Regions from separate parts of the Neorhizobium puerariae genome, predicted to be linked through region 1. Evidence: predicted binding sites of a transcription regulator. Region 1 holds the regulator's gene; each other region holds the start of a gene.
What was found. The regulator PhoB, encoded in region 1, activates phosphate uptake and scavenging genes when phosphate is short. The targets are predictions, from matches to a motif close to TGTCATNNANCTGTCAT.
Positions count from the first base shown of each region.

Region 1 (7,121 bases):
CGTGACCGACATCCAGGAAATCCGGATCGGTTATGACGGCATCGTCTTCGCCACCGATTCCAGCAACGGCGACATGAAGATCGAGCCGAAGGACCTCTACAAGGCTCTCGCCGCTGAAGTCGTCGTCGATGGCAAGCTCGTCGCCAACCCCTACAAGAACTGGTCCGAGATCAACGCAACCCTGCCGAAGGGCCCGATCGCTGCCTACATCCCGGGTTCCAAGCACGGCACCCGTGAGGTCTTCGAAGAGAAGATCATGACCGAAGGCTGCAAGGAAGCCGGCGCTCAGGACGTCATCAAGGCTGCCATCACCGATGCCAAGCAGGCTGCCGCCAAGTGCGTCGCAATCCGTAAGGACGGTGCGGCTGTCGACATCGACGGCGACTACACCGAAACGCTCGCCCGTATCGCTGCGAACAAGACTGGCCTCGGCGTTTTCGGCCTCGCTTTCTATGAAAACAACATGGACAAGCTGAAGGTCGCCACCGTTCATGACGTCGTTCCGTCCACGGAAACGATCTCCACCGGGAAGTACCCGGTTTCCCGCCCGCTCTTCTTCTACGTGAAGAAGGCTCACCTGGGCGTTATCCCGGGCCTCAAGGAATACGTCGAGTTCTTCATCTCTGACGATATGGTCGGCCCGGACGGCCCGCTGGCCGAGTACGGCCTCGTTGCCGCTCCGGATGCTCAGCGCGATGCGGTCCGCAAGGACTTCTCTGCTGGCAAGACCATGTAATCTGACTTGGGCTGGCGCCGTGTGAACGGCGCCAGCCCGGCTTTTCGGCCAAGGGTGGCAGCGCCGGCCTGTTTATGGCCGGCTCCGGTGCGGTGATTGTTGCGCGGATGGCGCAACGGCGATGCGATCGGTTCCGATGACCGGGACTGGGCGGTGAAGGGATGCCGCCGAAGGCGGTACGCCGGGGGATTATGATGAGTACATCATGGATTTTGTTGATTGTGGCGATAATCGGCTTTGTCGGTTACGTCGCTGGCGCGCGGCGCGCGATGACGCTGGCCGGAGGGCTTTCCTCCAAGCTTCATTCGCGGCCCGGCTACTATGGTTCTTTTGTTGCGGTCTGGGCGATCGTCCCGGCAGCCATTATTCTTTTCGTCTGGCTGGTTGCCAGCCCTGCCTACATCAGCTCTTCCGTCCGCGGTTCCTTTCCGGATGAGGTGAAGGCACAATCCGAGGCGGAACAGGGTCTCGCCCTCGGCATGGTCGGCTCGATCGCCCGTGGCCTGAATGCGCTGACGCCCGACGAGGTCGGCCGTGTCAGCGGCAATCCCGTCGAGCTTCGCGCGGCGCTGGGCGCAAAGGGCGTTCCGCTTGCCGGTGATCCGCAGCCCTACATGGTCGAGGCCGCCGGAAAGCTGAATGCGATGACGTTCGGCAGCCGCCTCGCCATGACGATCGTCGTGCTCGCCGTTTCCGCTTTCGGCGCGGTCTTTGCCTATCGCCAGATCGCACCGCGCTTCCGCGCCCGCAATCGGGTGGAAAAGGTCATCCTCGTCAGCCTCGTGGTCGCTTCTTCGATCGCGATCCTGACGACCATCGGCATCGTTCTCTCCATGCTGACCGAGGCAACGCGCTTCTTCACGCATGTGCCGGCCTGGGAATTCTTCTTCGGCACGGTCTGGGACCCGCGTTTCGCCGCTGCCGGTTCGGGCGGTTCGGAAGGTCAGTTCGGTCTGATCCCGCTGCTGCTCGGCACACTCTATATCGGCTTCGTGGCGATGCTCTTCGCGGTGCCGATCGGCCTTTTCGCGGCCATCTACATGTCCGAATACGCATCTTCGCGGGTTCGTTCGACGGCAAAGCCCCTGCTTGAGGTGCTGGCGGGCATTCCGACGATCGTCTACGGCTTCTTCGCCCTGACGACGGTCGGTCCCTTCCTCCGCGATATCTCCTCCCAGCTGAATGGGCTCGTGACGGGCGACTACGCCAACTTCATCCAGGCGCAGAGCGTTCTGACGGCCGGTTTCGTCATGGGGATCATGCTGATCCCCTACGTCTCCTCGCTGTCGGACGACATCATCACGGCGGTGCCGCGGTCGCTGCGCGACGGTTCGCTCGGCCTTGGCGCCACCCGTTCGGAGACCATCAAGCGCGTCATCCTGCCGGCGGCACTGCCGGGTATCGTGGGCGCGCTTCTGATGACCGCATCCCGTGCGGTTGGCGAAACCATGATCGTCGTGCTCGCTGCCGGCGTTGCGGCCCGCATGCAGCTCAACCCCTTCGAACCGATGACCACCGTGACCGTCAAGATCGTCAACCAGCTCACCGGCGACCTTGAATTCACGTCGCCGCAGACCCTGGTGGCCTTCGCGCTCGGCATCACGCTCTTCGCCATCACGCTTTGCCTCAACATCTACGCGCTCTACATCGTGCGCAAATATCGGGAGCAGTACGAATGACCGATGTAGTTTCTCCCGTCGCAGGCATATCCAAGGCCAGGCCCGGACGTCGGGATATCGGCATCAAGCGCCGTTACGCCGCCGAGCGCCGCTTCCGGGCCTATGGCGTTGCCGCGCTCGCCTTCGGCATCATCTTCCTGCTGATCCTTCTGTGGTCGGTCGTCTCCAAGGGATATACCGCGTTCCAGCAGACGATGATCACCGTGCCGGTGGAGTTCTCCGAACAGATCATCGATCCGCAGAACGAACGCGCCAGTGATCCGCAGAAGCTGGTCACCGCCAACTACCCGGTTATCGCCCGCAACGCGCTTGCGAAGGTGCTGGGTGTCGACGTCAACGACCGCGCCAGGATTCGGGCGGTCAACGGCATGCTGTCGGACGGCGTGCGCGCCCAGCTCCGCGACATGATCGTCGCCAATCCGGCGCTGGTCGGCACGACGCAGAACGTGGCGCTGCTCGCAGCCGGCGACCTCGATTCCGCCTTCAAGGGGCAGATCGATCTTTCGGTTCCGGAGCAGAACCGCAAGGTGAGCGATCAGCAGGTCGGCTGGATGAACCAGCTCGCGACAAGCGGCGCGCTCGGAAAGCACTTCAACACCGGCATCTTCGTCAACGGCGCATCCAGCCGTCCCGAAGCCGCCGGCGTCGGCGTTGCGCTCATCGGCTCCTTCTACATGATGCTGATCGTGCTGCTCCTGTCGCTGCCGATCGGCGTCGCGGCCTCCATCTACCTCGAGGAGTTCGCGCCGAAGAACAAGTTCACCGACCTGATCGAGGTGAACATCAACAACCTCGCGGCCGTTCCCTCGATCGTCTACGGTCTTCTGGGTCTCGCGGTCTTCGTCAACTTCATGGGCCTGCCGCGTTCGGCCTCCTTCGTTGGCGGCATGGTGCTGACCCTCATGACGCTGCCGACGATCATCATCGCGACCCGCGCGGCGCTCAAGGCCGTGCCGCCGTCGATCCGTTCGGCGGCGCTGGGCCTCGGCGCCTCGAAGATGCAGACGATCTTCCATCACGTCCTGCCGCTTGCCATGCCGGGCATCCTGACCGGCACCATCATCGGCCTCGCCCATGCGCTCGGCGAAACCGCACCGCTGCTGCTGATCGGCATGGTGGCCTTCGTGGCGAATTACCCGACCACGCCGCTCGATCCGTCGACGGCGCTGCCGGTACAGATCTACATGTGGGCGAACGAGGCCGAGCGCGCGTTCGTCGAGCGTACCTCGGGAGCGATCATCATCCTGCTCCTGTTCCTCATCATAATGAACGTTGGCGCAATTCTCTTGCGGCGCCGCTTCGAACGGCGCTGGTAAAGGAGTAAGACGATGAACATGATGTCAGAAGCAGCAGTTGAAAAGGCGCTGGACCAGAAGATGAATGACGTTTCCTACAAGATGATCGGTAAGGACGTTTCGGTTTACTACGGCGAAAAGCGCGCGCTTTTCGACGTGAACCTCAACGTTCGCGAAAACACCGTGACGGCGCTCATCGGCCCCTCGGGATGCGGCAAGTCGACCTTCCTGCGCACGCTCAACCGCATGAACGACACGATCGACAACTGCCGCGTCACCGGCCGGATCACGCTCGACACCGACGATATCTACGATCCGCAGATCGACGTCGTGGAACTGCGCGCCCGCGTCGGCATGGTTTTCCAGAAGCCGAACCCGTTCCCGAAGTCGATCTACGAGAATATAGCCTACGGTCCGCGCATCCACGGCCTCGCCAGGAACAAGTCGGACATGGACCAGATCGTGGAGGCCAGCCTTCAGCGCGCCGGCCTCTGGACGGAAGTCAAGGATCGCCTGAATGAATCCGGCACCGGGCTTTCCGGCGGCCAGCAGCAGCGTCTCTGCATCGCCCGCGCCGTTGCCGTTTCGCCGGAGGTCATCCTCATGGACGAACCCTGCTCGGCGCTCGACCCGATCGCGACCGCCAAGGTCGAGGAGCTCATTCACGAGCTGCGCGCCAACTACACGATCGTCATCGTGACGCACTCGATGCAGCAGGCCGCGCGCGTTTCGCAGCGTACCGCCATGTTCCATCTCGGCCAGCTGGTCGAGGAGAACGACACGGACAAGATGTTCACCAATCCGGATGACCAGCGCACCCAGGATTACATCATGGGCCGCTTCGGCTGATCGGCCGTCCGCGCTGCCTGGTTTCACTTTTCGAGGATTAGAAAATGGCATCGACTCATATTCTGTCGGCCTATGACGAAGAACTGAAATACCTGATCCGCCGCATTTCCGAAATGGGCGGCCTTGCGGAGCAGATGTGCTCGGACGCCGTGCGGGCGCTGGTCAATTCCGACTCCGCTCTCGCCCAGAAGGTCATCTCCGACGACGTGATCCTGGATCATGCGGAGCGCGAGATCCAGGACAAGGCGATCGTCACGATCGCCCGCCGCCAGCCGGTGGCGTCCGACCTTCGCGAGATCGTCGGCACGCTGCGCATCGCATCCGACCTGGAGCGCGTCGGCGATCTTGGCAAGAACACCGCCAAGCGCGTCATCGCGGTTCAGGGCACCGGCGTTCCGCGCAAGCTCGCCCGCGGTATCGAGCACCTCTCCGACCTGGCGCTCGTGCAGCTCAAGGAAGTGCTGGACGTCTATGCCAGCCGTTCGGCCGAGAAGGCCGAGGCGATCCGCATCCGCGACGAGGAAATCGACGCGATGTATACGTCGCTGTTCCGCGAACTCCTCACCTACATGATGGAAGACCCGCGCAACATCACCACCTGCACGCACCTCCTGTTCTGCGCCAAGAACATCGAGCGTATCGGCGACCATGCCACCAACATCGCCGAGACGATCTACTACATGACGACGGGCGCCCAGCCGGAAGGCGAGCGTCCGAAGGACGATACGTCGAATACGCTCGGCGCGATCACCGAATGACGGAATGCTGACGGAGCAGGCCAGAATGCTGCCAAAAATCGCGGTCGTGGAGGATGAGGAAGCACTGAGCGTGCTTCTTCGCTACAATCTCGAAGCCGAAGGTTACGATGTGGAGACAATCCTGCGGGGGGATGAGGCCGAGATCCGGCTTCAGGAGCGCACGCCGGACCTGTTGATCCTCGACTGGATGCTGCCCGGCGTTTCCGGCATCGAGCTCTGCCGGCGGTTGCGCATGCGCCCGGAAACGGAACGCCTGCCGATCATCATGCTGACGGCCCGGGGCGAGGAGAGCGAACGTGTTCGCGGCCTTGCCACGGGTGCCGACGACTATGTCGTGAAGCCTTTCTCGACGCCGGAACTGATGGCCCGCGTCAAGGCGATGCTGCGTCGAGCCCGGCCGGAAGTATTGTCCAGCGTCCTGCGTTGCGGCGATATCGAGCTCGATCGTGAGACGCATCGCGTCCATCGCAAGAGCCGCGAGGTCCGCCTCGGCCCGACGGAATTCCGTCTCCTGGAGTTCCTGATGGCCTCGCCCGGCCGTGTCTTCTCGCGTTCGCAGCTTCTCGACGGCGTCTGGGGACACGATATCTATGTCGACGAACGCACTGTCGACGTGCATGTCGGGCGCCTGCGCAAGGCGCTCAACTTCTCCAACATGCAGGATGTCATCCGCACCGTTCGCGGCGCGGGATATTCGATGGAAGCCTGACTGACTTCGTCGGCGGCCGGCCGCGCCCAGGTGGCGCGTCTGGCGCGGAGTATTTCTTCTGGCGTTTGAATGGCTCCCGGCCCTAGAGCGCCATGCGTCCGAAAGGACGCACCAAGGACGCTCTACCCTATTGAATCGACGCATCGTGCTTTCCGAAAATCGATTCCGATTTTCGGGCCGATGCCGTAGGCTGCTTTCAGGGCAACCTCGGAGCGTAGCCATGAACGTACTGATCATCGACGGCCATCCCGATGAGGGGCGGCTTCTCGGGGCTCTTCTGGACCACTACGAAAAAACGCTGGCAGGCGCTGTCTCGGTGACGCGTCTTGCCGTGCGCGATCTGTCGTTCGACCCGGTCCTCCACCGCGGTTATGCCGGCGATCAGCCCTGGGAGCCCGATCTCGAAAGGGTGGCGGAAGCGCTCGACGCCTGCGATCATCTGGTGTTCGGTTTCCCGCTCTGGTGGGGAGCCGAACCGGCGGCCGTGAAGGGGCTGCTGGACAGGCTTCTGTTGCCGGGCTTCACGTTCAGATATCATCGCGAGGATCTTCTGTGGGATCGCCTGCTCACCGGGCGCTCCGCCGATGTCATCATCACCATGGACACCCCGCCCTGGTATCTGCGCTGGGTCTATGGCGATCCCGTCACGCGGCGCCTGAAATACCAGGTCCTGGGCTTTTGCGGCATTCGTCCGCTTCGCTTCTTCAAGCTCGGCGCCACACGCCGCGGCGGCGCGGCGCGCAAGCTCGACCACTGGATGCGGGAGATCGGGCGGGCTGCAGCCTCGGCCGGCGGCCTGAAGCGGGACTCCAGGCGGAACATCCTTCCAGGCCGCGAGCGCTTTGCGGAAGCGATCCGGGAACGCCAGTCCTGATCTATTCGGTAGTCAGTGCGCCTGCGCTTCCTGTTGCCATTCCGGCAGCGGGAAAAGCCGGTCGTAGGCCCAGTTGAAGACGAAGGCGTAGACCACATAGAAAAGCGCGAAGGACAGGTCCATCGCAAGGGCGTGCAGGATGCCGATGCCGAGATACCAGGCGATCAGCGGCAGGAGAATGATCAGCAGGCCCAGTTCGAACAGAACCGCGTGCGCCACGC
Region 1 covers NZ_JBHMAA010000015.1:194,609-201,729, forward strand. Annotated here, with positions in the region: gene ACFFP0_RS14210 (substrate-binding domain-containing protein) at 1-736, shown strand, start outside; gene pstC (phosphate ABC transporter permease subunit PstC) at 931-2,415, shown strand; gene pstA (phosphate ABC transporter permease PstA) at 2,412-3,731, shown strand; gene pstB (phosphate ABC transporter ATP-binding protein PstB) at 3,744-4,559, shown strand; gene phoU (phosphate signaling complex protein PhoU) at 4,604-5,317, shown strand; gene phoB (phosphate regulon transcriptional regulator PhoB) at 5,343-6,026, shown strand; gene ACFFP0_RS14240 (NAD(P)H-dependent oxidoreductase) at 6,247-6,900, shown strand; gene ACFFP0_RS14245 (PACE efflux transporter) at 6,913-7,121, opposite strand, start outside.

Region 2 (7,121 bases), on a different contig from region 1:
TGACGAAGGCGACGGGCGTTTTCATCTTGTCCGGTATGGGGCCTGGCTGCCGCTTCAGGATCTCGGTGAAATAGCGCACGACGCCGGCACGCCCCGAGGCGGCATTCGGATTGTGCTGGATATAGCGCTCCGTCAGATACTGGTCCGCCTTGTCCCAGTGGTTTGCTTCGAGAAGGTCGCGAACGATCCGGTAGGCAACCTGCTTGTTTGCGTGCAGCCGCGGGTCCGGACTGGTGAAAAGCGCTTCCGCATCCGCCGCCGCGACGACGGGCTCCTGTGCAAAGGACGGCACGGCAATGCCGGCAACCGTTCCGGCCACGGTCAGGATCAGCGCCATATAGTGCGATGTCCGCATCACGGAAATCCTCCAATCTTTTGGTCTCTTCAGGCGGGGCGACCATAGGAGGCGGGAGGCGGGCGCGAAAGAAGGCAGTTTTCGCGCCCTTGGTTCCCCGAAGGGAACCAGCCTCGGTTCAGGCGGCCACAGGCTTTCCGGCACAACCACCAATCCGTCGCGGCAGGCAACGCACGCCTGGATGGGCGCCAATTCGCGGCTTGCCAATCGGCGGAAATTCGTGAGAGTCGGAAGAACCGCTTTTTTGAGGAGTGTTCCATGCCCGTCCGCCGCACCGTCCTCGCCGGCCTTGCCGCGCTCGTTTTCGCTCCGGCCGCCAGTCTCGCGGACGGCCTCCCGGACCTCAAGGGCCGCACGGTGGTGGTGGTGACGGAAAACGCCTATCCCCCGCTTCAGTTCGTCGACCCGAAATCCGGCCGGGCGATCGGCTGGGAATATGATGCGATGAACGAGATCGCCAAACGGCTGAACGCCAAGGTCGAATACCAGAACACGAGCTGGGACGCGATGATCCAGGCGGTCTCCGATGGCCAGTACGACATTGGCATGACCGGCATCACCATCAAGGACGATCGGAAGGAGAAGGTGGATTTCTCCACCCCCTACATGCGCTCGCAGCAGCTCATGCTGGTACGTGGCGACGAGAAGCGCTTCACGGACGCCAGGAGCTTTGCCGGCATTGAAAACGGACTGATCGGCGCACAGCCGGGAACGAGTCCGTTCTACACCGCCGTCTACGAGGTTCTCGATGGCAACGAACAGAACCCACGCATCAAGCTCTTCGAGACCTTCGGCGCGACGGTGCAGGCGCTGAAGGCCGGCGATGTCGACCTGGTGCTGACCGACAGCGTTGCCGGCGAAGGTTATGTGAAGGCTTCCGGTGGTTCGCTCAAGATCGTCGGCGAACCGCTCGGCACGGAGGACTTCGGCTTCATCTTCAAGAAGGGGTCGGACCTCGTTGCGCCTGTGAACGCGGCGATAGCGGCGCTCAGGGCCGATGGCATGCTCGAGGCCCTGAACAGGAAATGGTTCCTCGACTACAAGATGGGTCAGTAGGGAATGGCGCCTCCGCGCCGGAAGACCGCGGACCCCGGGGATTTCCCGTGGTGGCTTTTCGCCTTCGGGGTGCTTTCCGCAGGGCTTGCGGCCGTCATCGCCGTCAACGACCTCTATGCGCAGGTTTTCGGCGTCGTCGTGCAGGGCATCGGCATCACCGTTGGCGTGACGCTTGCGGCCTTCGGGCTCGCGACGGCGCTGGGGCTGGCGATCGCGCTGGCTGGCCTGTCGGGCAACATCGTCTTGCGACAGGCTGCGCGTTTCTACGTCGAACTGATCCGCGGCATCCCGATCCTGGTCCTGCTCTTCTATATCGCCTTCGTCGGCGCACCCGCCTTCGTGGCGCTTTACAACTGGGCGCTTTCACCGCTCATCGAGCGGGGCTGGGTCGAGGAGCTCCTCGTCCGCGACGTCTCGCTGCTCTGGCGGGCGGTGATCGCGCTGACGATCGGTTACGCCTCCTTCATCGCCGAAATCTTCCGCGCCGGCTTCCAGTCGGTGGACGAGGGCCAGATCGAGGCGGCCAAGGCGCTCGGCTTCACGCGTTTCCAGCGCTTCCGGCTGATCGTCTTCCCGCAGGCGATGCGCGTGATCTTCCCGCCGCTCTCCAACGATTTCGTTTCGATGGTGAAGGACTCCTCGCTCGTCTCCGTGCTCGGCGTGGCCGACATCACGCAGATGGCCAAGGTCTATGCGGCAGGCTCGTTCCGCTTCTTCGAGACCTATTCGATCGTCACCTACATCTATCTGCTGCTGACGATCGGCCTGTCGCTTGCGCTTCGCGGCCTCGAAAGCCGGATGCGCAAGCGAACGGAACGATGACGATCAGGCCTCAGTAGACTTCCGGCACATGCATTTCCGGCGGCACCGGATGGCGGGCATAATCCTCGTGGCGAACGCGGTCCGGCAGTGTGATCGGCTCCTTCGGCACTGTTTCGTACGGCACCTGAGACAGGAGATGCGCGATCATGTTGAGCCGCGCCTTCTTCTTGTCGACCGCCTGCACGACCCACCAGGGCGCTTCCGGAATATGGGTGTACTGAAGCATCTCTTCCTTGGCCTTGGTATATTCCTCCCAGTGGACGCGGCTCTGCAGGTCCATGGGGGAGAGCTTCCACTGCTTCAGCGGGTCGTGGATACGCATCTTGAAGCGGAATTCCTGCTCCTCGTCGGTGATCGAGAACCAGTACTTCAGGAGGATGATGCCGGAGCGGACGAGCATGCGTTCGAATTCCGGCACGGAGCGGAAGAACTCCTCCAGCTCGTCCGGCGAGCAGAAGCCCATGACGCGCTCGACACCGGCGCGATTGTACCAGGACCGGTCGAACAGGACCATTTCGCCGGCGGAGGGCAGGTGCGGCACGTAACGCTGGAAATACCACTGGTGCCGCTCGCGCTCCGTGGGCGCCGGAAGCGCGACCACGCGGCAGACACGCGGATTGAGGCGCTGGGTGACGCGCTTGATCGCACCGCCCTTGCCGGCCGAATCCCGGCCTTCGAAGATCACCACCATCTTGAGCTTCTTGTACTGGACCCAGTCCTGCAGGCGGACCAGCTCATGCTGCAGCCTGAAGAGCTCGCGGAAATAGAGCTTGCGGTCGAGCGTCTGCTCGGCGGGGCCCGACATGCCCTCGGCGACGAGCTCGTCGAGCTGATCCTCCTCCATCTGCAATTCCAGCTCTTCATCGAAGCTGTCGGCGATCTCGTCCTTGATGCGGCTGAGTTGTTCGTGAATGGGTTCAGACATGACGGCGTTCCTCGCGTTTGAGACGCCAGATGAAGCACGTTTCAGCGAAGACTTTATGACAGTGATGCGACAGATCGGTTGCGAAGCAATCCCGTTGCCGAATTTGTCGAAAACTGATATTTGAGCCGCCATGGGATCGAAATTCGGATGTCTCGCGAACCATGTCGTCGTGCTGCAGGATCACAAGCGCCTGCCGGCACGCTTCTTCGCGCGGGTTTCCGGGGCGCTTTGCGACCGACTTGGCTGACCTGGTTCAGCATCTTCGGCAGCCGGCGGCTGCCGGCCACCAATCCCTTGTTCCATTCAGCTAAAACGGATAGCAGCCATGAGCGCACCCCGCACCCTCTACGACAAGATCTGGGACGACCACGTCGTTTCCGAGGACGAGAACGGCACCTGTCTTCTCTATATCGACCGTCACCTCGTGCACGAGGTGACGTCGCCGCAAGCCTTCGAAGGCCTGCGCATGGCCGGCCGCAAGGTCCGCGCCCCGGAAAAAACGCTGGCCGTCGTCGACCACAACGTGCCGACCACAGCCGACCGGCATGAGGGCATCAAGAATGAGGAAAGCCGCATCCAGGTCGAGGCGCTCGCCCAGAACGCCAAGGATTTCGGCGTCGAATATTATTCCGAAAAGGATATTCGCCAAGGCATCGTCCATATCGTCGGGCCTGAACAGGGCTTCACCCTGCCGGGCATGACCATCGTCTGCGGCGACAGCCACACCTCCACGCACGGCGCTTTCGGCGCGCTGGCGCACGGTATCGGCACGTCCGAGGTCGAGCACGTCCTCGCCACCCAGACGCTGGTGCAGAAGAAGGCGAAGAACATGCTGGTGCGCGTCGACGGCCAGCTTCCGCCGGGCGTCACCGCCAAGGACATCATCCTCGCCATCATCGGCGAGATCGGCACCGCCGGCGGCACCGGCCACGTCATCGAATTCGCCGGGGAGGCGATCCGCTCGCTCTCCATGGAAGGCCGCATGACGGTCTGCAACATGACGATCGAAGGCGGCGCCCGCGCCGGCCTGATCGCCCCGGACGAGACGACCTTCGAATACATCAAGGACAAGCCCCGCGCGCCGAAGGGCAAGGCGTGGGACATGGCCCTCGACTACTGGAAGACGCTGAAGACGGACGAAGGCGCGCATTTCGACAAGGTGGTCGTGCTCGACGCCGCCAACCTGCCGCCGATCGTCTCCTGGGGTTCCTCGCCGGAAGACGTCGTTTCCGTTCAGGGCGCCGTTCCGAACCCGGACGATATCCAGGACGAGACGAAGCGCGCCTCCAAGTGGCGTGCGCTGGAATACATGGGCCTGAAGCCGGGCACCCGGATGACCGATATCGCGGTGGACCGCGTCTTCATCGGCTCCTGCACCAACGGCCGCATCGAGGATCTGCGCGCAGCCGCAAAGGTCGTCGAAGGAAAGAAGGTGGCTTCGACCGTTTCCGCCATGATCGTTCCGGGTTCGGGGATCGTGAAGGAACAGGCGGAAGCCGAGGGCCTGGACAAGATCTTCAAGGAGGCCGGCTTCGAATGGCGCGAGCCGGGCTGTTCCATGTGCCTTGCCATGAACGACGACCGGCTGAAGCCGGGCGAGCGCTGTGCCTCCACCTCGAACCGCAACTTCGAGGGCCGCCAGGGCTACAAGGGCCGCACCCATCTCGTCTCGCCAACCATGGCTGCCGCGGCAGCGGTCGCCGGCCACTTCGTCGATATCCGCGACTGGAAGTAACCCGCTTCCGCCGGATATTCCCCGATGCCGTCCGTTCCGCGGGCGGCATTTTTGTTGCAGAATGACTGGTCTCGCGGTTGTCCGGCGACGATCCGCCCGGATCGCAGCATGCTGCATCGCTTCTGGAGAAAGTATCCGCCATGTCCGCCAAACCGAAGAAGAAAGACAGGGCAGGCCGCCGGCTGATTCTCCTGCGGCATGCCAAATCCGCATGGCCGGAGGGCGTGGCGGACGAGGAGCGCCCCCTTGCCCCGCGAGGCCGGAAGGCCGCTCCGCTGATGGGCGACTATATGGCTCGCGAACGGCTTGTCCCCGATCTCGGGCTGGTCTCCCCCGCACGGCGCACGCAGGAGACATGGGCGCTGGTCCGGGACAAGCTGCCCGGACGAGTGGACGTGCGCGATCACGCCGGCCTCTACGAGGCGTCCGGGGCGCAAATCCTCGACGTTCTGGCCGAGGTCGAAGCCGCTTGCCGCAATCTGCTGATCATCGGGCACAATCCCGGCCTTCAGGAACTTGCGCTTCTGCTCTCCGATACGGGAAACGCCGATACCCGGCAGAAGATAGCCGAAAAATACCCGACCGCAGGGCTTGTCGTGATCGATTTCGACACCGCAGACTGGCAGGGGGTCGGCGAGGGATCGGGCCGGTTGGAACGGTTCGTCACCCCGCGTTCCCTTGAGTGAAGGAAGACGACGCGCGACAGCTTCCAAGTGGATGAAAGGCCCCGCCGATTGCAGCGGGGCCTCCTGTTTTCAGGGATTGCGCGTCAGACCGCGATCTTGCCGCCGCCGATCTTGGTGATCGCCACGACCGCGGGGCGGACCGGTATGTCGTCCTTGAAATCCGGCCAGCGGGTGGAAAGATCCTCGTAGTAGGACGGGCGGCCATGGCCCGACCAGTCTTCGCCGCCATCACCCGGATGCTGGACGGCGACGAAGGCCGTTTCATCGTCGGGCGTGAACAGCGGGCCGCACATTTCCGCGCCGACCGGCACGCGGAAGAACAGCTTCGACGTCGCGCGGGCCGCGCCCTCCGTATCGACGGCCCAGAGCCCGTCGGTGCGGCCGGTGGCCTTGTTGCTGTTGCCGTCCGTCGAGACCCAAAGGCGGCCCGCCGAATCGACGGCACAGTTGTCCGGCATGCCGAACCAGCCGTTCTTGGTCGTCTCGGTCGAGAAAGAGGCGCCGACGGCGGCAACCGACGGATCGCCGCATTTCAGCAGCACTTCCCACTTGCCGCTCGTGGCTGTGAAGTCGCCGCCGTCTTCGGCAATCTCGATGATGTGGCCGAAAGCATTTTCCGCGCGCGGGTTGGCGGCGTCCACCTGATCCGCCTTGCGGCGGGAGTTGTTAGTGAGCATGACATAGACCTTGCCGTTGATGCCGTTCGGCTGCACGTCTTCCGGGCGGTCCATCTTCGTCGCCCCGAGCAGGTCGCCCGCGCGCCGGGTCTCGATCAACACGTCCGCTTGGCTGGCAAAGCCGTTTTCCGCCGTCAGCGGCCCCTGGCCATGGATCAGCGGCAGCCACTGCATCGTGCCGTCTTCGCCGAACTTGGCGACATAAAGCGTACCGGCGTCGAGCAGGTTCAGGTTCGCGGCGCGATCGTTGGCATTGTAGGTGCCGTCGGTCACGAACTTGTAGACGTAGTCGAAGCGCTCGTCATCGCCGAGATAGAAGACCACCTTGCCGTTCCGGGCCACGATAGACTCGGCACCTTCGTGCTTGGTGCGGCCGAGGGCCGTACGTTTCTTCGGCGTGGACGTTGGGTCCATGACATCCACCTCGACGATCCAGCCGAAGCGGTTCGGCTCGTTCGGCTCCTTGGCGAGATCATAGCGGTCGTAGAAATTCGCCCACTCGTAACCGCCTTCCGGAACGCCGTAGCGCTTGTAGTTGGCGGCTTCCTTGTGCCCCTCCGGCAGCTTGCCCGAGAAGTAACCGTGGAAGTTCTCTTCGGCCATGATGTAGGTGCCCCAGGGGGTCACCCCGCCGGCACAGTTGTTGAGGGTGCCGATGACGCGGGTGCCTGCCGCGTCGGCGGAGGTCTTCACGCGATCATGCCCTGCAACCGGTCCGGAAAGCTGCATCTCGGTCGTGGAGGTGATGCGGCGGTTGTAGCGCCCATCGGGAACGACCTGCCATTTGCCGCCGACCTTGCGGATTTCGACGATCGTGCCGCCATGCGCGGCCATCTCCACGTCGACCTGATCCTTGCTGAGCGCG
Region 2 covers NZ_JBHMAA010000014.1:246,280-253,400, reverse strand. Annotated here, with positions in the region: gene ACFFP0_RS13035 (nuclear transport factor 2 family protein) at 1-355, opposite strand, end outside; gene ACFFP0_RS13030 (transporter substrate-binding domain-containing protein) at 614-1,411, shown strand; gene ACFFP0_RS13025 (amino acid ABC transporter permease) at 1,415-2,233, shown strand; gene ppk2 (polyphosphate kinase 2) at 2,244-3,158, opposite strand; gene leuC (3-isopropylmalate dehydratase large subunit) at 3,484-4,893, shown strand; gene ACFFP0_RS13010 (SixA phosphatase family protein) at 5,034-5,579, shown strand; gene ACFFP0_RS13005 (PhoX family protein) at 5,663-7,121, opposite strand, start outside.
Region 2: a site for PhoB is predicted at 3,214-3,230, ahead of ppk2 (polyphosphate kinase 2). Genes of this name have one in related genera too.

Region 3 (7,121 bases), on a different contig from region 1:
GCCATGTAATTCACCCGATTATGCTGAAACCAGCGTTTCCAGCTCCCCGTGGGCACCCTTCATGCCCTCGGCCACCGTCACTTCCTTCAGCAGCATGCGGGAAACCCATTTGCGCCAGACGTCCTGGCCTTCCAGGCCGCGCTTGCCGGGCCAGATGGTTTCCGCCGTCAGGCCGTCCGTAAGCTGGCCGGCTGCGGGCTTCATGAAGTCGTTGATCAGCGGAACGTCGTGGATCGAGGTGTTGAGATAACCGACTTCCGACCAGATCGTCTGGCCTTCCCTGGAAGCGCAGAATTCGAGGAAGGCGAGCGAGGCTTCGGCCTGTTCCTTGTTGCGGGTGTAGATGGCGAGGAAGTTGCCGCCGCTGTTCATCTTGCGCGGATGCCCGGCAAGGCCCGGGAATTTGGCGGTGATCGCCTTCGCCCCGCCGAAGGGGAAGGTCGTGGCGCGCGTCGAGCTCGTCGTGCAGATCGCGAGCGCGGCCGATTCGAAGGCGGCGTCCTGGTCCTTGGCGCTGACGGGAAACCAGAGCCCTTCATGCGCCGGCGCGCAATATTCCGTCATGCCGGCAACTGCTTCGGGGCTGTTCAGGGCCAGCCTGCCATCCGGATCGATGATGTATCCGCCGGCATTCTGGATGAACGACTGGCTCGTCCATTCGTTGTTGGAAAGCGCCAGCGCCGAACGATAGGTCGGGTGCTTGCCCTTCAGCGCGGCGTCCAGTTTGCGGGCATTGTCGTAGAGCCATTTCGCATCCGGATTTTCCGGCAGGTTCGGATCGAGCCCGGCTTCCTGCCACAGCACGCTGTTGATGAAGGTGATCGGCGTCGACATGGCCCAGGGAAGGCCGATCAGGGAGCCGTCGATGGTGACGAGCGGCAGCACGGAGGGACGGAAATTGGCGAGGATCGCCTCCGCCCTGGCGGCGTCGATTTCCCTGAGGTCCCGCGCGCCGAGCGTCCGCTTGGCGAAATAGCCGAACTTCCAGCCGGTGATCATCATCGCCGGCGGGCGGCCTGCGGCCACGCTCGCCACGGCCTTGGCCGTCGCCGACTCGTAGGTGCCGTCGAAACGGTTGGTCACCGTCACGCCGAGCTTCTTGGCGTTGAATGCGTCGACCACCTTCTGGAAAGGCTTGTCGGGACCCCATGTGCTGGAAATTTCGATTGCGGCGTCGGCGGAACGTGCGGGCGAGGCCGCCATCATGCCTGCGCCCGTTGCTGCAGCGACTCCGGCCATGAAGCTCCGGCGGCTGATCTCGATCATTCTTCACTCCAATTCGTTCGGATTTATTCCAAAACATCCGAATATTGCTATAGTGGCGATCGATGACAGTCGTATGAAGTCGCCGGCTCAGGTTCCGGGCTTTTTCCCTTCTATCGCATTTCCTATACGCGGGAATGACAATAGAGTGAGCGGCGCGTGCGATTGCAACCTGTCGTGCGGAACGGTATCGACATTCGGACGACATGGGCGGAATGGAGCGGAAGAGAGAGATGGACAAGAAATCGTCGCATGGGCAATGGCAGCAGGTCGAAGAGGATATCGCGGAGGACATCCTGACCGGCCGGCTTTCCCCCATGACCCAGCTTCCGAAGGAGGCTGACCTGATGGAACGGTTCGGCGTCGGCCGCCATACGATCAGGAGAGCCATTTCCAGCCTCGAGAACCGCGGGCTTGTACAGGTGGAGCAAGGCAGAGGCACATTTGTGCGCGACGGACGCCTCGACTACCGCATTTCCGAGCGCACCCGGTTTTCGCAAAATCTGCTCGATCAGGGCCGGGAGCCTTTGGGGCAGGCGGTGCGTGAAGAGGAAGTGCCCGCCTCCGCCGCCGTCGCCGAGGCGCTTCGCCTGCCGCGGGGCGAGCCGGTGTACCATATCGTCCGGCGCGGCTTTGCCGACGACGAGCCGGTCAGCTTTTCGGATGCCTATTATCCCGTCCGCCGCTTTCCCGGCTTCGACAAGGCGCGGCTCAGCGGGCGCAGCGTCAGCCTGATCCTCGCCGAATACGGCGTCCCCGACTACATCCGCCTGCGGACCGACATCCTGACGCGGATGCCGACGCCGGAGGAGGCGCGCCAGCTTGGCCAGGGCATGTCCCAGCCGGTCATCATTTCAAAGAAGGTCGACGTCGACATGAAGGGAACCCCCATCGCCTATTCCGAAACCGTGTGGGCGGGCGAACGCATACAGTTCTCGGTCGACAATACCAGCCAGCTTCTCGACGTGCTCGCGAAGGGCAAGGAGACCTGAAGGCTGCTACCGCCGGGATCGTCAAGCGACTGCCTCAGGCGAAGGCGGCACATGGGCGTGGGGCACCGCAAGCCATTTGCGCCGGCGAAGGCCGCCGGTCACGGGAACCGTCATATTTCGCGTGACATTCCTGCATCGAAGCATTCTGCTGGTCCCGGGCATCACGATTTGAGGGGAGCGCCGCCTTGGAGTTTGTTCCTAACCTTCTGACACTTGCCGGGATGCATATCCTGATGGCGATGCTTCCGGGGCCTAATACGGTGGTCGTGAGCTGGCTTTCCGCGACGCGGTCCCGGCACCACGGCCTTCTTGCCGTCGGCGGCGTGGTACTGGCCTCGCTGATCTGGGTGGCTTTCGCATTGTGGGGGGTGGGGGCCGTGCTGTTCGAGGCGGGCTGGCTCTATCGCCTGTTGCGGCTGCTCGGCGCAGCCTATCTGGTCTATATCGGGTTCAGGATGATCCGCGCCGGATTGCAGCCCAAAAGCGTGGAGGCGTCTGTTGCGCCGCCGCGCGGGGCATATCAAAACCCGTTTGCCGTGGGGCTGATGACGACCCTCAGCAATCCCAAATCTGCGGTGTTCTGGACGAGCGCCTTCCTCGTGGCCGTTCCGCCGCATGCTCCGGCATGGGTCTATGCCGCGATCCTCGCCATCATCGCCGCGCAGTCGTCACTGTGGTATGGCGGCGTCGCGATGTTTTTCTCCACGGGATTTGCGCGGCAGCAGTATCTGCGTCTGGCGCGGCGGCTCGACATGCTGGCGGGCGGCATCATGGTTGCCCTCGGCCTCAAGCTGGCCGATGAAGTGCGGCGGGAACTGGTGGTCCGGACGGCATCGTGAAACCCCGGCGCAGTTCCTCTCTCCGGCGCTTCGCGGATCGAGCGCCGGTCCGTTGCGGTCACGCATATCCGGCATTGAATTGAGCGCGGTCTCTTCGCCGCGAAAAGGAGCGGGAGTTACGGCGGATCGGCCTCGTTGCTACGAAAGCGGCGGTTCATGGATGAGAACCTGCGATATCGGCTTGCGCCGCGAGACCGGAACGCGGAACCTCTCCATCATGTGGCCGAAGCCGATGAGGGTGATGACGATCTGCGTATCGTCCAGTCCCAGCAGCTTCCGCAAGCGGCGGTCCTCGTTCATGTCGGCGCTCCAGTTCAGCATGCAGGCGCCGAGCCCCTCGGCATGCAGGCCGAGCGCCAGCGTCATGGCGAACATGCCGCCATCCACCCAGCCCTGATTCCGTTCCCCGATCGTGTTCCAGTTGCGCAGATCCACCACGACGACGAACACGCCGCCGAGCTGATCTCCGAAACCGCGATTGCCGTTGTGATGGGAAAGCACGCGCGCAACCGAGGCCCTGTCGGTGAAGGCAAGGACCTTCGCCGTCTGCCGGTTGCAGCTCGATGGCGATTGCTGGGCCGCGGCCACGGCCCTCTCGATCTTCTCCCGTTCCACCGGCCGCGCGCGGTCGTATTGCCTCACGCTGTGGCGGGCGCCCATGAAGCGGGCGAAGTCGATGGAAGCGGCGGCACGGATGGCCTCGGCGGTCACTTCCTCGCTGCCGGCGGCGCAAGGTGCCCCGGCGGCGTCGATGCGGAGCAGCCCGTCGAGCAGCGATCGGGCCTCGGAGACATCCGCGCCCTGTCCGGCATTGTAGTCGATATAGGCGGAAAGGACGCCGATCCCGTTGTCGGTCGTCGCGTCGCGCCGATAGGCGGTGAGATAATGCGATAGCTCGCCGGCGAGAACCCTGACCTTGTCCATGCCGAAGCCGGCGCGCGGATCGGAGAGCGCCAGGCCGTATTCCAGCATGTGCGAAAGCAGGCGGATGTGCGCTTCCAGATTCTCGCGGCTGCGCACGCCGTCGATGAAGCTGGATGCCCGGTAGCGGCGGAAATCGTAGAGGGAGTTCCGGGCGAGCCGGAGAAGGGATTTCAGGCGGGCGAATGTGCCGGCGGCAGCCGGGGCGGCCTTGGCGACAGGCATGGGCGGCTCCTTGTCCGGATCGACCGAAGGGTTTGCGCTTGGTTCCTTCAGCATTGGCCGGGCGCCCCGCGGCTTGTCAAACGGTGCCCCGATGGCGTCATTGCCGGTCAGGAGCACGGGTTTTCTGGCAAATATTTCATCAACACATTGCATTGCCTTTCTTTTGCGCAACACTCCCTCCCTAAAAGGATAGGTTTGAGGCGGGTCCCGTGACAAAGCTACCCATCCGAAAGAGGGCCGACCCTACTCGCTTCCGGCTCTTCCATGCGGGGCCGAGCTGCGACACGGTGAGCCGTCAGAGAATGCAAATGGAGGCATTGCCGTGCAGGATAGCACCGTTCACGTCCGCGTCGTCTCTCCGATCGTCACCCGGGGCTTTCGCAAGCTTGCCGACCTGAAGGCGCTTGAATATCCGGGTGTCACGCTGTCGCATGCCGAGATCGGGACCGGCCCCGGCTCGATCGAGAGCGAGTTCGAGGCCGCCGTGTCGGTGCCGGGCACGCTTGCCGAGGTGCTGCGGGCCGAGCGCGAGGGCGTCGACGCGGTGGTGATCGACTGCATGGGCGACCCCGGCCTGAGGCCGGCCCGCGAGATCGCGGGCATTGCCGTCCTCGGCCCCTGCCAGACCGGCATGCATGTCGCCGCCATGCTCGGACACAAGTTTTCGATCATCACCGTCATGCGGCGCCTGAAGCCGTCCTTCGAGAACACGGCCGCGCTTTGCGGCCTCTCCACCAAGCTCGCCTCGGTGCGCAGCGTCGATATTCCCGTCCTGGAACTGGAGGAGGATCTCTCCGTCACGACGCGGCGGCTCGTCGAGGAAGGCCGCAGGGCCGTGGAGGAAGATGGCGCCGAAGCGCTCGTCTTCGGCTGCACGGGCCTGATGGGCTGCGCCGGCGCGTTGCGCGAAGGCCTGCTTGCCGAGGGCATCGACGTGCCGGTGATCGATCCCATCCCGACCGCCGTCTCGATTGCCGCCGCGCTCGTCCGGGTCGGTCTGTCGCAGAGCAGGACCACTTTTCCGGCGCCTCCGCAGAAGCAACTGGTCGGTTACGACGAGCTGCGCGCGGCGGCCCTGCCGGCGGCCGCAGAGTAGAAGCGGGCGGGGCGGACGGCATGGCGGCGACCACGACGACCGGCACGGCAGACGAGGGCACGGCAATGCGGCGCACAGGGCTCTTCAGAGCCGTCTCGGCAGGGCCTGCCTTCTGGTGGCTGGTCCTGCCCGCGTTCCTGTTCTTCCTGGTGTTCTTCGTCGTTCCGACCGTCTCGCTCTTCGCGCTGGCCTTCAACAAATCCGTTGCCGGGGTGATCAGCCTGTCGAGCGCGGTGACCTTCGACAACTTCGTACGCATCTTCACCCGATCGATATATTACGAGTCGATCCTGCGCTCGATCGGCATTGCGGCGGCGGTTTCGTTCATCTGCCTCGTTTTCGGCTATCCGCTGGCCTATGTCATCGCTAAGACGACGAATCCGGGGCGCAACACGCTGTTGATGATCCTCGTCCTCTCCTCCATGCAGCTCGACATGGTCATCCGGCTCTACGGACTGATGGTGCTGCTCGGCGACAACGGCCTGATCAACGCCACGCTTCTGAGGTTCGGCATCATCTCCGCGCCGCTGCCCCTGATGTACAACGTCTTCGGCGTCATCGTCGGCCTGGTGCAGATCACGCTGCCATTCATGATCCTGTCGCTGATCGGCGTGATCAAGTCGATCCATCCGTCGCTCGAAGAGGCTGCCCGCTCGCTCGGCGCCTCGCGCGCCAAGGCGTTCTTCTCGGTGGTCCTGCCGCTTTCCATGCCCGGCGTGCTGGCCGGCACCCTGCTTGTCTTCGCGCTCGCCATCTCGTCCTACGTGGTGCCGGCGCTGATGGGGGGCTGGAAGGTGATGGTCATGCCCATCCATATCTACCAGCAGGTCGCCGAGACCGGCCGCTGGCAGTTCGGCGCGGCGATCGCCGTCGTCCTCTTCCTCACCAGCCTCATGGCGATCGCCGTCTATCATCGTGCCGCCATGCGCACCACCGGGGGGCGTAGCTGATGCGCGACGAATCTCCGATCCCGCTGATCTTCAAGGCGATTTCCGTGATCACCCTGGCGATGCTGCTCATCCCCGTGGTCATCGTGGTGCTGGCCGGGCTCAATGCGGGCGATTATCTCACGTTTCCTCCCCAGGGTCTGTCGCTGCGTTGGGTGATCTCCTTCCTCACGTCGCCGACCTTCCTGTCGGCCTACGGAATTTCTTTCCTGGTCGCGGCCATCTCGACGGTGATCTCGACCGTCATCGGCACCATGGCGGCGCTTTTCCTGACCCGCGCCGGTGGACGTATCGCCGCGGTGCTGCGGGCGTTCTTCATGATGCCGATCGTGCTGCCCGGCGTCGTGCTGGGGCTGGCGCTCTATGTGTTTTATGTGTCGAGCGGCATCGGGCTTGCTCGGTCGCTGGCCGGGCTGGTCATCGGCCATGTGATCGTCACATGCCCTTTCGTGATCGCGACCGTCACCGCCGCGCTGGTGGGGTTCGACCGCAGCCTGGAGGAGGCGGCCCGTTCGCTCGGGGCCTCGCCGTTCGCCGCCTTCCGCCTCGTGACGCTGAAGATCATCTCGCCGGCCATTTCGGCGGGCACGATCTTCGCCTTCATCATCTCCTTCGGCCAGTTCGAGGTGACGCTGTTCCTCTCGACGCCGAACCTCCAGACGCTGCCGATGGCCATGTATGTGGCGCTTCGCTACTCCTTCGAGCCCACCGCGGCGGCGGCGGGGATTTTCGCGATCGTCCTCGTCGTCATCTCCATGGTGGCGACATCGAGGCTGGTCAACCTGAAACGCATCTTCGGCGGCTGAGGACCCGCCCGGAACAACGTCAACCACTGATC
Region 3 covers NZ_JBHMAA010000008.1:158,251-165,371, reverse strand. Annotated here, with positions in the region: gene ACFFP0_RS06120 (carbohydrate ABC transporter permease) at 1-5, opposite strand, end outside; gene ACFFP0_RS06115 (extracellular solute-binding protein) at 19-1,266, opposite strand; gene phnF (phosphonate metabolism transcriptional regulator PhnF) at 1,497-2,255, shown strand; gene ACFFP0_RS06105 (LysE family translocator) at 2,489-3,094, shown strand; gene ACFFP0_RS06100 (nitroreductase family protein) at 3,233-4,240, opposite strand; gene ACFFP0_RS06095 (aspartate/glutamate racemase family protein) at 4,563-5,336, shown strand; gene ACFFP0_RS06090 (ABC transporter permease) at 5,357-6,286, shown strand; gene ACFFP0_RS06085 (ABC transporter permease) at 6,286-7,089, shown strand.
Region 3: a site for PhoB is predicted at 1,329-1,345, ahead of phnF (phosphonate metabolism transcriptional regulator PhnF). Genes of this name have one in related genera too.